DNA from 3 places in the Actinomadura citrea genome. Region 3 is predicted to be linked to each of the others. Evidence: riboswitches for the same ligand, from Rfam matches in the RefSeq annotation. Region 3 holds a riboswitch; each other region holds the start of a gene.

The links. A riboswitch is a leader RNA that binds a small molecule or an ion and turns the genes downstream of it on or off. The one in region 3 is predicted to bind S-adenosylmethionine.
Region 1: linked by a shared signal. The riboswitch ahead of BJ999_RS05190 (ABC transporter substrate-binding protein) and the one ahead of BJ999_RS33570 (aminotransferase class V-fold PLP-dependent enzyme) in region 3 are both predicted to bind S-adenosylmethionine.
Region 2: linked by a shared signal. The riboswitch ahead of thrC (threonine synthase) and the one ahead of BJ999_RS33570 (aminotransferase class V-fold PLP-dependent enzyme) in region 3 are both predicted to bind S-adenosylmethionine.

The regions. Positions count from the first base shown of each region.
Region 1 covers NZ_JACCBT010000001.1:1,057,270-1,061,213, forward strand. Annotated here, with positions in the region: gene BJ999_RS05185 (ABC transporter ATP-binding protein) at 1-1,140, opposite strand, end outside; gene BJ999_RS05190 (ABC transporter substrate-binding protein) at 1,107-2,195, opposite strand; SAM riboswitch class IV at 2,290-2,405, opposite strand; gene BJ999_RS05195 (Lrp/AsnC family transcriptional regulator) at 2,503-3,468, opposite strand; gene BJ999_RS05200 (FAD-dependent oxidoreductase) at 3,581-3,944, shown strand, end outside.
Region 2 covers NZ_JACCBT010000001.1:1,311,080-1,315,023, reverse strand. Annotated here, with positions in the region: gene BJ999_RS06485 (MoaD/ThiS family protein) at 1-91, opposite strand, end outside; gene thrC (threonine synthase) at 107-1,351, opposite strand; SAM riboswitch class I at 1,368-1,508, opposite strand; gene BJ999_RS06475 (cation diffusion facilitator family transporter) at 1,681-2,616, opposite strand; gene BJ999_RS06470 (alpha,alpha-trehalose-phosphate synthase (UDP-forming)) at 2,737-3,944, shown strand, end outside.
Region 3 covers NZ_JACCBT010000001.1:7,346,245-7,350,188, reverse strand. Annotated here, with positions in the region: gene BJ999_RS33575 (SseB family protein) at 1-57, opposite strand, end outside; gene BJ999_RS33570 (aminotransferase class V-fold PLP-dependent enzyme) at 169-1,428, opposite strand; SAM riboswitch class IV at 1,470-1,586, opposite strand; gene BJ999_RS33565 (hypothetical protein) at 1,636-2,010, shown strand; gene BJ999_RS43810 (transglycosylase domain-containing protein) at 2,026-3,944, opposite strand, start outside.

The sequences.
Region 1 (3,944 bases), 6.3 Mb from region 3:
ATCCAGGACGATCAGGTCGGCGGGGTCCCAGCTCGCGGTGACGGCGGTCCCGGTGCCCGGCGGGTCGGCGCTGCCGGCGCCGCTGTCGGCGACGTGCACGGTGAGCACGAGACCGCCCGCCGTCCGCACCTCGACCTGCCAGGCGCCGCCCGTGAACGAGCGGTAGGCGACGGTCCCGGTCACCCCGGTCGCCGCGCCCGTCCCGGCGGCGGGCGCCAGGCGGATCCGTTCGGGCCGGATGGCCACGACGGCCTTGCGCCCGGGGACCGGATCCGGGAGGCCGACCGGCACCGCGAGACCGCCGACGTCCAGGGCAAGGTCCTCGCGGACCGTCCCCTCCAGCACGTTGGCGGCACCGATGAACTGCGCCACGAAACGGCTCGCGGGGCGCCGGTAGACCTCGTCGGGCGTGTCGAGCTGCTCCAGCCTGCCGCCGTTCAGCACCGCGATGCGGTCCGACAGCGACAGCGCCTCCTCCTGGTCGTGGGTGACGAAGACCATGGTCGTGCCGACACTCCGCTGGATCTTGCGGAGCTCCACGCGCATCTCCCGGCGCAGCTTGGCGTCGAGGTTCGACAACGGCTCATCCAGGAGCAGCACCGCCGGGCGGGTGGCCAGGGCGCGGGCGATGGCCACCCGCTGCTGCTGGCCGCCGGACAGCGCCCGTGGGCGCCGGTCGGCGAACTCCTCGAGACCGACCAGGCGCAGCGCCTCGGCGACCCGCTCCGCGCGCTCCCTCTTGGGCACCCGGTGCACCCGCAGCCCGTAGGCGACGTTGCTCGCGACGGACAGGTGCGGGAACAGCGCGTAGTTCTGGAAGACCATGCCGAGTCCTCGCCGGTGAGGTGGCAGGCCGGTGATGTCGGCGCCGTCGACGAGGATGCGACCGCTCTCGGGCGCCACGAACCCGGCGATGGCGTTCAGGAGCGTGGTCTTGCCGCAGCCGCTCGGCCCGAGGATCGACAGGAACTCGCCGCGCCTCACCGACAGCCGGCCCAGGTCCAGGACGCGGTGGCCGTCGTAGCCGGCGGCCAGGCCCTCGATCTCGACGTGCCCGCGCTCGGCGGACCCGGTGGCGGCCGGGACGCCGCCCGCGGGCGCGCCGGTCAGCGGAAGATCTCGTTCCACCGCTGCTGCCATTCGTTCAGCTTCGGCGTGGCGACGTCGTAGTCCACCCAGTTGAACTTCCGGTAGACGTCCGTGCCGTACTTGATCTTCGACTTGAAGGCGGGGCTGTAGTCGATCTTGCTGTTGGAACCCGCGTACCAGTTGCCCTCGGCGAAGGTCTTCTGGTTGGTCGCGTTCGTGACGTACCCGAGGAACCTGTAGGCCAGATCCGTCTTCTTGCTGTCCGCGGTCAGAAAGTAGCTGCTGAGCGCGCCGACCGCGCCGGACCTCGGGTAGGTGAAGCCGACCTTGCTGCCGGCCTGGGCCATCGCGAAGGCCCGCCCGTCCCAGTACGGCACCACCCACGCCTCACCGTTCTGGATGGCGCTCTGCACGGCCGTCGCGTTCGCCGGATAGGACGACACGCAGCCCTTCAGCTGCTCCAGTTGCTTGAACGCCTTGTCGACGGCCGCGGGATCCGACAGCTTTCCACCCTGGCCGGTCACCAGCGCGCTGAAGAACTCCAGTCCGGGGTTGTAGGTCAGCGGCGGAAGCGCCACGTGCCCGCAGAGGTTCTTGTCGAAGATGTCCTGCCAGTCGACCGGTGCCTGCTCGACCTTGTCGGTGCGGTAGAGCAGGCCGGTCGAGCCGATCGTCAACGGGACGCCGTAGCTCTTCCCGGACACCGTGTTCTTCTCGATCTCCACCGGGTCGAGGTCGCTCCAGTTGCCCACCTTCCCGGTCTCCAGCGGCTGGACCAACTTTCCCGCCACGGCCGGCCGGGCCGCGTCGGGGGTCAGCACGACCAGGTCGAACGGCGGGTTCTTGCCGCCCGAGGCGCGCAGCTGGGTCAGCCACTCGGCGTTGGCGCCCGGGACGAGGTTCACCTTGACGCCCGTGTCTCGCTCGAACGGCTCGACGAAGGACTTCTTGAACAGGTCCTCCCACGGCCCCGAGAACACCGTGACCGTCAGTTCCTTCCCGCCGCCCTTGCCCGAGCCGCCGGTGTCGGCGGTGTCCACCCCGCACGCCGCGGCGGCCAGCAGCGCCACCGCGCTGATGACGGCGAACGCCGATCGCCTTTCCACGTCTTGCTCCTCCATGTCCGAGCCGGCACAGCGATGGGTGTGCGGCGAGCGCACGTCACCGTTCCCCGAAACCTCGGGGAACGCGGCCCTTATGGATCCGCGCTTGTCGTCGCATGTCCGGCAGACGACCGTGTCCTCACCCGGAGCACCCCACCGCGGTCGGAGGGTTGCCGCCCAGCAAGCCGGGGCTTGGCGCTGGAACTCGTGACGCGAGGAAACATACCATATAAAAACGGTCGGAATACTCTAATTTGGACGACCGAAGACTCGGGGTGCCGCCGCCGGGCCTCAGGGGGAGGCCCGGGCGCTACTGGATCTCTAGTTGTTTCACCTGATGGATTACGGGGGCCGTCTCTACCTGCTGGATGCCGTCCAGGGCTGCGATGCGGTCGGTCAGGTAGGTGTAGAGGGCGTCGGCGTTGGGACAGACGACCGCGGCGACCAGGTTGCTGGAGCCTGTGGTGGCGGCGACGAAGGCGGCTTCGGGGTGCCGGGCCAGCGCCTTGCCGACCGGTTCGAGGGCCGGTGGGGAGGTAGTCAGCCAGAGCAGCGCGATCGAGCGGTAGCCGAGCAGGCCGGGATCGAGTTGGACGTCGAAGTACAGCGTGCCGGTGGTGCGGAGTCGGTTCAGGCGGCGCCGGACGCTGGGTTCGGACAAGCGTGTGGCCGCCTGCAAGGTGACGTGGCTTGCTCGGCCGTCCTTGCGTAGTTCTGCCAGCAGGGCCTTGTCCAGGTCGTCAGGCTCGGCCGGTCGCCCGGCGGACGGGACGGGTGGCCGCAAAGCCGCGGCCTGGGCGCCCGTCAGAGCGTTGATCTTGGTGAACCAGCCGTCCGGCCCGCCGTAGAAGGTGCGCAGGAGGCGGTGGGCGGTGATGGAGACGATCGCGGGAGTACGGGGCAGTTTCCGGAGCAGCAGCGACTCGGCGGCCTCGTCGTCGGCCGACTCGGTGACGCAGATCAGTTCGGTGCCGCCGGACACCAGCGCGATGAACGAGGTGTCGGGACGGCGGGCGAGTGCGGTCGCGATGGTCAGCGCGGCGTCCGGGGCGCAGCGGAGCCGGACCATCCAGCGCGGTCGTTCGACCGGCGGGGTGCCGAGCCGGCCCAGGATCCGCAGGCCGGCGGAGGAGTGCAGGCGCCGGTACCGGCGCGCGATGGTGTGCGAGGAAACACCCAGCGCGTGCGCGATCGTACTGAACGCCGCGCGGCCGTCGAGTTGCAGCGCCTGGACGAGTTTCAGGTCCAGGTCGTCGACCGTGAGCGAATCCGTCACATGGCTCTCCGTTTCTGCGTCAAAGCGCCGGATCTTTCGGTGACTGTCGCATGAATACCGAGCTCCTGAGGACACTGGCGTCCACATTGGGATCGTTCGGAGGAGGACGTGCATGTGGGACGTGGCGGTTGTGGGCGGCGGGCCGGTGGGGATGTTCCTGGCGGCGGAACTGCGGCGCGGCGGTGTGTCGGTCGTGGTGTTCGAGCGGAGGGCGTCCGCCGCGGCCGGGCATGAGGACGGCGGTGACCGGGGCTTGCAGGCCCGCACGCTGCAACTGCTGGGGCTGCGGGGTCTGCTCGGTGCGGTGCGGGCGCGGGCGGCGGCCGAGGACGGGCCGGGCATCGCGGACTTCACCGGGGCGCCGGGGGACGCGGCACCGCCCGAGATCGCGGAGCTTGTCGAGAGCTGGGGGACGAGCCGGATGAAGGGCCATTTCGCGATGCTCCCGCTGATCGACCGGGACGGGACGCTGTCCG
Region 2 (3,944 bases), 6.0 Mb from region 3:
CGCGCAGGGTCGTGCCCTCGGCCTTCACCTCGGACTCGCCACCGGTGTAGGTCCGCAGGATCGTCGGGATACGGACGGACACGCTGCTCATGCTGCTCCTTCGTTCTCAGGCGAGGCCCGCGGCGCGGAACGCCTCCAGGGTCGGGGCGATGTTCGCCGACGGCGCGACGACCGGGGCGACGGCGTCCAGGGTCTTCAGGCCGTCCCCGGAATTGATGATCACGGTCTCGGCGCCCGGGTCCAGGGCCCCGGCCTGGACGAGCTTGCGGAGGGTCGCGACGGTGACGCCGCCGGCCGTCTCGCCGAAGATGCCCTCCGTGCGGGCCAGGAGCCGGATGCCCTCGACGACCTGCTCGTCGGTCACGTCCTCGACGGCCCCGCCGGTGCGGCGGGCGACGTCCAGGACGTAGGGGCCGTCGGCGGGGTTGCCGATGGCGAGGGACTTGGCGATCGTGTCGGGCTTCACCGGTCGGACGGCGTCGTGACCCGCCTTGAACGCGGCGGCGACCGGGCCGCACCCGGCGGCCTGGGCGCCGAAGACGCGGTACGGCTTGTCCTCGACCAGGCCCAGCTTGATCAGCTCCTGGAACGCCTTGTCGATCTTGGTGAGCTGGGAGCCGGACGCGACCGGCACGACGATCTGATCCGGCAGCCGCCAGCCGAGCTGCTCGGCGATCTCGTAGCCGAGCGTCTTGGAGCCCTCGGCGTAGTAGGGGCGGACGTTGACGTTGACGAACGCCCAGTCGTCCTGCTCACCGGCGATCTCGGACGCGAGCCGGTTGACGTCGTCGTAGTTGCCGTCGACCGTCACGAACGTCCCGCCGTACACGGCCGTCGTGATGATCTTCTGGGACTCCAGGTTCGACGGGACGAACACCGCGCTGCGGATCCCGGCGCGGGCCGCCGCGGCGGCGACGGCGTTGGCGAGGTTCCCGGTGGACGGACAGGCCAGCACCTTGAACCCCAGCTCACGGGCGGCGGCGAGCGCCACGGCGACGACGCGGTCCTTGAACGAGTGGGTCGGGTTCCCGCTGTCGTCCTTCACCCACAGGCTCTGCAGGCCGAGGCTCTCCGCGAGGTTGTCGGCGCGGACGAGACGGGTCAGGCCCGGCTCGGTGTTCGGGGTGTCGGCGACGTTGCCCGGGACGGGCAGCAGCCCGCGGTACCGCCAGATGTTGCGCGGCCCGGACTCGATGGCCTCCCGGGTGACGCCGCCGAAGTCGTAGGCGATCTCCAGGGGGCCGAAACATTCCTCACACGCGTAAAAGGGCCCGAGGTCGCGGGACGTGCCGCATTCGCGGCAGACGAGAGCGGTAGCCGGTCCGAGGTCTGTGGCAGGCGTGAGTGCCATGAGGGCGAGGCCTTTCTCCCCATCTTCCCTGCGCCACCTTGGTCGCAGGCCGGAGTTGGCACCATCTCCCGGCAGGCCTCGCAGGATCGCGACGCGCCACAGCCGGGTGGTTGCCGGGGCTTCGCAGGGCCGGTCCCTCCACCCCTCTGGATGAGCGGTATTAAGTTGTGCGGGGGCTGAGCTGGAAGACCGGCCCGTCGGCCACTGTGCTCCCTGCACCCCTCTGGATGAGCGGTATCAAGTTGTCGATCACGAGCGCTTTGAGCTCGTATGCGTGACTTTACATGAACTGACCGGATGCCAGACAGGCGGGTCCAGCGATTGAGACGTTACCCGGCGGAGGTCTTGATCACGCGCTGGGTCGGATCGAGGAACACGTGCCGGACGGTCGGGACGCGCTCCCGGAGCCGCCGGTCGATCTCGCCGGCGACGTCCTCGGCCTCGTCGGCGCTGATGTCGTCGGAGAAGTGCACCTTCGCGGCGACGAGGAGCTGCTCGGGGCCGAAGTGCATGGTGAGCAGTTCGTCCACGCCGGTCACGCCGGGGGCGCCGAGGATCTCGGCGCGGATCTCGCGCTGCTCGGCGGGGTCGGCCGCCCGGCCGATGAGCAGGCCCATGCTCTCCCGGCCGATCGAGAAGGCGAGGACGACCAGGAGGACCCCGATGAGGACGGACGCGAGCCCGTCCCAGAACTCCGAGCCGGTGATCTGGCGCATCGCGAGCCCGCCGGCGGCGAGGGCGAGGCCGATCATCGCGGCGGTGTCCTCGAACAGCGCGGTCTTGAACGTCACGTCGGGCGACTTGCGGACGTGCTCGACGAGGTCGCGGTCGTTCTCGCGCGTCTCCTTCTTGGCCTGGTAGAAGGCGCGGAGCCAGGACGCCCCCTCCAGCACCGCGCCGAGGCCGAGGACGGCGTAGGCGAGCCACACCGTCGTCCCGCCGCCGCCGTGGCCGGTCATGGTCAGGATGCCTTCGAAGATCGAGAACCCGGCGCCGGCCACGAAGATGCCGAACGCGGCGAGCAGCGACCACACGTACCGCTCGTTGCCGTATCCGAAGGGGTGGCGCCGGTCGGGGGGCCGCTCGCTGCGCCGGAGCGAGGTGTAGAGAAAGCCCTGGTTCAGGGTGTCGGCCACCGAGTGCGCGCTCTCCGCGAGCATGGCGCTGGACCCGGCCAGCAGGCCGGCGAACAGCTTCGTGATCGCGAGGATGAGGTTCGCTGCACCGGCGACGAGCACCGTCTTCGTCGTCTCGGACTTGCTCATGGCCGCCGGATACCCCCTGGGTGGATGACTAATCGGACGGAACGGCCAGAAGCGCGGGCGATGACGGCCACCTCGCGGGTCACTTTGATGCGCCTCGGCCGCAACTGAGACCCTTCCCGTATGAGCCAAGTGCTGGTGGCCTCGAACCGGGGGCCCGTGTCGTTCTCGCTGTCGGACGACGGCGGGCTCACCATGCGGCGCGGGGGCGGCGGACTCGTGTCGGGCCTCGCCGCCGTCACGGGCGCCCCCCGCGACCCGGGCCCGCCGCGCCCGGCCGGGACGGAGCGGGAGCCGTCCGCCGGCGGCGCGGACGTTCTCTGGGTGTGCGCGAGCCTCGGCGAAGCCGACCGCACGGCCGCGCGCCGCTCCCCGGACGGACGCCTCGACCTCGCCGGATACGAGACCGGCGGTGCCGCGGTGCGGATGCTCGACATCCCGGAGGCCACGTTCGACCGCGCCTACAACGGCGTCGCCAACTCGACGCTGTGGTTCGTCCACCACCTGTTGTACGACACACCGCGCAACCCGCATTTCGACGCCCGCGCCCGGCGCGACTGGCAGTCCTACGAGGCGTACAACGCGGCCTTCGCGGACGCCCTCGCACGGGACGCCGCCGAGGGCGCGAAGGCGGCGATCCAGGACTACCACCTGTCGCTGGCTCCCCGGATGCTGCGCGACCGGCGCCCCGACCTGAAGATCGTGCACTTCTCGCACACGCCCTGGGCGCCGCCGGAGTACTTCGGCCTGCTCCCGGACGACATCGGCGCGCAGATCCTTCTCGGCATCCTCGGCGCCGACCACGCCGGCTTCCTCACCGAGCGGTGGGCGTCGGCCTTCCTCGACTGCTGCGAGCTGCTGCCGGGTGCCCGCGTCGACCACGTGGCCCGCACCGTCTCCTGCTCGGGCCACACCACGCGCGTGGGCGTGCACGGTCTCGGTGTGGACGGGACGGCGCTGCGCCAGCGCGCCGCCGAGCAGGACGTCGTCGAACGGGCCCGCGCGCTGCGCGAACAGGTGGGCGACCGCCGGCTCATCGTGCGGATCGACCGGACGGAGCTGTCCAAGAACATCGTGCGCGGCCTCGCCGCGTACCGGGAGCTGCTCGTCAACCATCCCGAATGGCGCGGCCGCGTCGTGCACCTGGCGTTCGCGTACCCGTCCCGCTACGACCTGCCCGAGTACCGGGAGTACACCGCGGCCGTCCGGCGCATGGCCGAGCAGATCTCCGACGAGTTCGGCACGGCCGACTGGGAGCCGCTGATCCTGCAGGTGAACGACGACTACCCGCGTTCCCTCGCCGCCTACGGCCTGGCCGACGTCCTGCTCGT
Region 3 (3,944 bases):
CTGCAGTCGGTGCTCCAGTTCCGACGTGGGTCGCCACGCGTCGGCCACGGTCGCCACCCCCTGTTTCTAGCGTGCTCGTCCCCGCGCGACTGCCTACGCTACATGGGCGAACAGGACCAAAGAGCATAATCATCTGACTGCGCGCGAGAGTTCCCAGGTCGGAGGCTGTCAGCGCGCAGTCAACGCGGCGAGGGCGGTGAGCAGCCGGTCGATGTGCTCCTCGTCCGTCCCGATGCCGATGCTCGCGCGGACGGCGCTCCGGTCCTCGCCCAGCAGGTGCCGGACGAAGGGATGGGCGCAGAACTTCCCGTCGCGTACCCCGATGCCGTGCTCCTCGGACAGCGTAAGCGCCACGTCCCGCGCGTTCCAGCCGTCCACGGTGAACGACACGATTCCGACGCGCGGCGCCCGCTCCCCCCACAGCGTCAGCTCCCTGACGCGGGGGAGCGCCGCGAGTCCCGACCGCAGACGTTCCACCAGCTCCTCTTCGCGGGCGGCCAGGTCGTCCCAGGCCGGGGACAGCGTCTCGCACGCGGCGGCCAGCGCGAGGGCGCCGAGGACGTTCGGGGAGCCCGCCTCGTGCCGCTGCTCGGCGGAGGGCGCCCACCGGGTCGTCTCCCCGACCGAGGCGCTGGCGCCGCCGCCCTTGAGGTAGGGCTCGGCGGCGCGCAGCCAGTCGGCCCGCCCGGCGAGCACGCCCGCACCGAACGGTGCGTACAGCTTGTGCCCGGAGAACGCGACGTAGTCGAGGCCGAGCGCGGTCATGTCGAGGGGGCGGTGCGGGACGAGCTGCGCCGCGTCGACCGCGATACGGGCGCCGTTGCGGTGCGCGACGTGCGCGAGCTCCTCGATCGGCCACAGCTCGCCGGTGACGTTGGACGCGGCGGTGACGACGAGCAGCCGCGACCCGATCGGGCACGAGCGCAGCGCGCGGTCGGCCGCCGAGAGGGCCTCGGCCGGGGTGGCGGGCGCCGGGAGGCGCACGGCGCGCTTCCACGGCAGCAGCGACGCGTGGTGCTCGCTCTCGAAGACGACGACGCTCGTCCCGGCCGGGACGGCGTGCGCGAGCAGGTTCATCGCGTCGGTCGTGTTGCGCGTGAAGACCACGGCCGAGCGCCGCCACGCGCCGAGGAACGACCGCACGGCCTCCCGCGCGTCCTCGTAGGCGGACGTCGTGACCTGGGACGCGTACCCCGCGCCGCGGTGGACGCTGCTGTAGTACGGCAGCGCGCGGGTGACGGCCTCGTGCACCGCCTCCAGACAGGGGGCGCTGGCCGCGTAGTCGAAGTTGGCGTAGGGGACGTGGCGGCCGTCCCGCACCGGAACCGGGACGTCCGCTCCGATGACGCGGGGAAGCGGGCGAACCCGGACCCCCTCGGGGCGCGTCACAGCAGGCGTGATGGGGGAGCGGGCGAGCAGCGTGGGCATGCCGGAACCTTCCGGGTCGGGGACCCCGGGATGTCCGTCGGGATCCGCGCTTGCCGGAACGCGGTGCCGCGTCCGGCCAGGTCCTCACCCGGGGCACCCCATCGCGGACGAAGGGTTGCCGGCCAGCAAGCCGGGGCTTTGCGCTGGCGCTCATGACCTCATGCGGAAGTATATGCGGAGCCGATCGGGGATCAAGGGGAGGGTGCGATGCGGTACGGGGTGGTTCGGACGCTGGCCGGCGGCGCGCTGGTGCTCGGCGCCCTCAGCGGGTGCGGGGCGCTGGGCGGCGGCAACTCCGGCCAGGTGTGCACCGACACGAAGAAGGCGTTCCAGCAGTACGTCACCCAGGTGCGGAGCCTTCCGGCGGCGGAGCCCGCGCAGTGGCGGCAGGCGACCGAGCAGCTCGCCGGACGCGTCGACGGGCTCGCGAAGCAGGCCGACGACGCCGACCTGAGCAAGGCGCTCAAGGCGGAGGCGGGCAGGCTCCGCGCCGCCGCGCCCGGGGTCGGCGCCGGCGACGTCTCCCAGCTCGACAGTGTGATCAGGGAGACGCCGGCCACCATCGGAAAGGCCTGCGACTAGAGGCGGGCGCGGGGGCTACCCGCCGGTGCCGGGGCGGCCGAGCGGCCCGTCGCCCGTTCCGCCTCCGGGGTCGCCGCCGGTCCCACCGTCGCCTCCGTCGCCCCCATCGCCCCCATCGCCGCCACCGCCGGGCTGCTGCGGCGGGATGATGGTCGGCAGGTCGGTGGGGGGCGTCGGGATGTCGGGACGCTCCGTGGACGGCGGCGGCTCGACCGGCCCGCCCGTGTCCGGCGGCTGCGTGCCGCCCGGCGGGACGTCCTGCGTCGGCCCGCCCCAGCCGCCGCCGGGCGTCATCGACGGCTCCCCGAAGGACTCGGGCTCGTAGCCCTTGATGTTCACCGCGTCCGACATGTACGAGCGCCACATCTGGGCGGGCAGCTGCCCGCCGTACGCGCCGTACCCGGGGATGTTCAGCGGCTTGCCGTCGCTGCGGAACATCGAGACCGTCGTCGCCATCTGCGGGATGAACCCGTTGAACCAGATCGCGCGGCCCTCGTCGGTGGTTCCGGTCTTGCCGGCGACGTCGCGGCCGTCGGGCAGCTGCGCGCCGGTGCCGGTGCCGCCCTGCACGACCTTCTGCATGGCGTAGGTGGCGTCACGGGCGACCTGCTGGCTGAACGCCCGCTCGCCCTTCTCGGCGAAGGTGCGCTTGTGGTTCTCGTTGTCGGTGACCGACTTCACCACGAACGGCGTCCGGTGCACGCCCTCGGAGGCGAACGTCGAGTACACGCCCGCCTGCTGGACGGGGTGCAGCGACACGACGCCGAGCGGGAACGTGGCGGCGTCCCGCTGCGCCGGCTTCATCTGCGATCCGGGGATGCCCATCTTCTCGGCCATGGCGACGATCTTCTTGTTGCCGATGTCCTGGCCGAGGTTGACGTAGGCGGTGTTGATCGAGTGCTCGGTGGCGGTGACGAGGTTGACCGTCCCGAAGTTCTCGTTGCTGTCGTTGTGGATGGACGCGCCGTGGAAGTACTGCGGGGAGCTGCCGTCGTAGCTGGTGGACAGCGTCTTGCCGTCGTCCAGCGCGGCCGCCAGCGCGATCGGCTTGAACCCCGACCCGGCCTGCGCCCAGTCGCCGAAGGCGCTGCTCAGCGCCTCCTCCAGGTAGCCGCGGCCGCCGTAGAAGGCGAGCACCTGCCCGGTCTTCGGGTCGACCGACACCGCGCCGGTGCGGATCTTCTTGCTCATCCCGTTCGGGGCGTTGTTCGCGACGGCCTGCTTCATCGCGTCCATCAGCCGCTTGTCGAACGTCGTGGTGATCTTCAGCCCGCTGCGGTTGATCTCGTCCTCGCTGTAGCCGCGGCGCTCGGTGAGCTCCTTCTTGGCCACGTTCACCATGTAGCCGCGCTGGCCCTTGAGGACGTCGGTGATCTTCTCCTTGCCGGGGGCCGGGAAGGTCAGCGAGGCCGCCTCGGACGAGGTGAGCGCCCCGTCCCGGACCATGTTGCCGACGATCGCGCGCCAGCGCTGCTCGGAGTAGGCGCGGCGGGGACCGGTCGGGTCGGCGAAGTTGCTCGGCTGCTGGATCGCGGCGGCGAGGTAGGCGCCCTCCGCGGGCGTCAGCTTCGAGACGTCCTTGTTGTAGTAGGCGTGCGCGGCGGCCTGCACCCCGTAGGCGTCGCGGCCGAAGTAGATGGTGTTGAGGTACTGCTCGAGGATCCAGTCCTTGTCCTTCTCCCGGCCCACCTTCAGGGAGACCATGACCTCCTTGAGCTTGCGGGTGACCGAGCGGTCCTTGCCGATGCCGCCGTAGTAGTTGCGGACCATCTGCTGCGTGATCGTCGAGCCGCCCTGCAGTTGCTTGCCTGTCGCGGTGGACCACAGCGCCCGCGCCGTGCCCTGGACCGACACCCCGGGGTCGTCGTAGAAGCTGCGGTTCTCCGCGGCGATCACCGCGGCCCGCGTGCTCTCGGGGATCTTGTCGAGCTTGA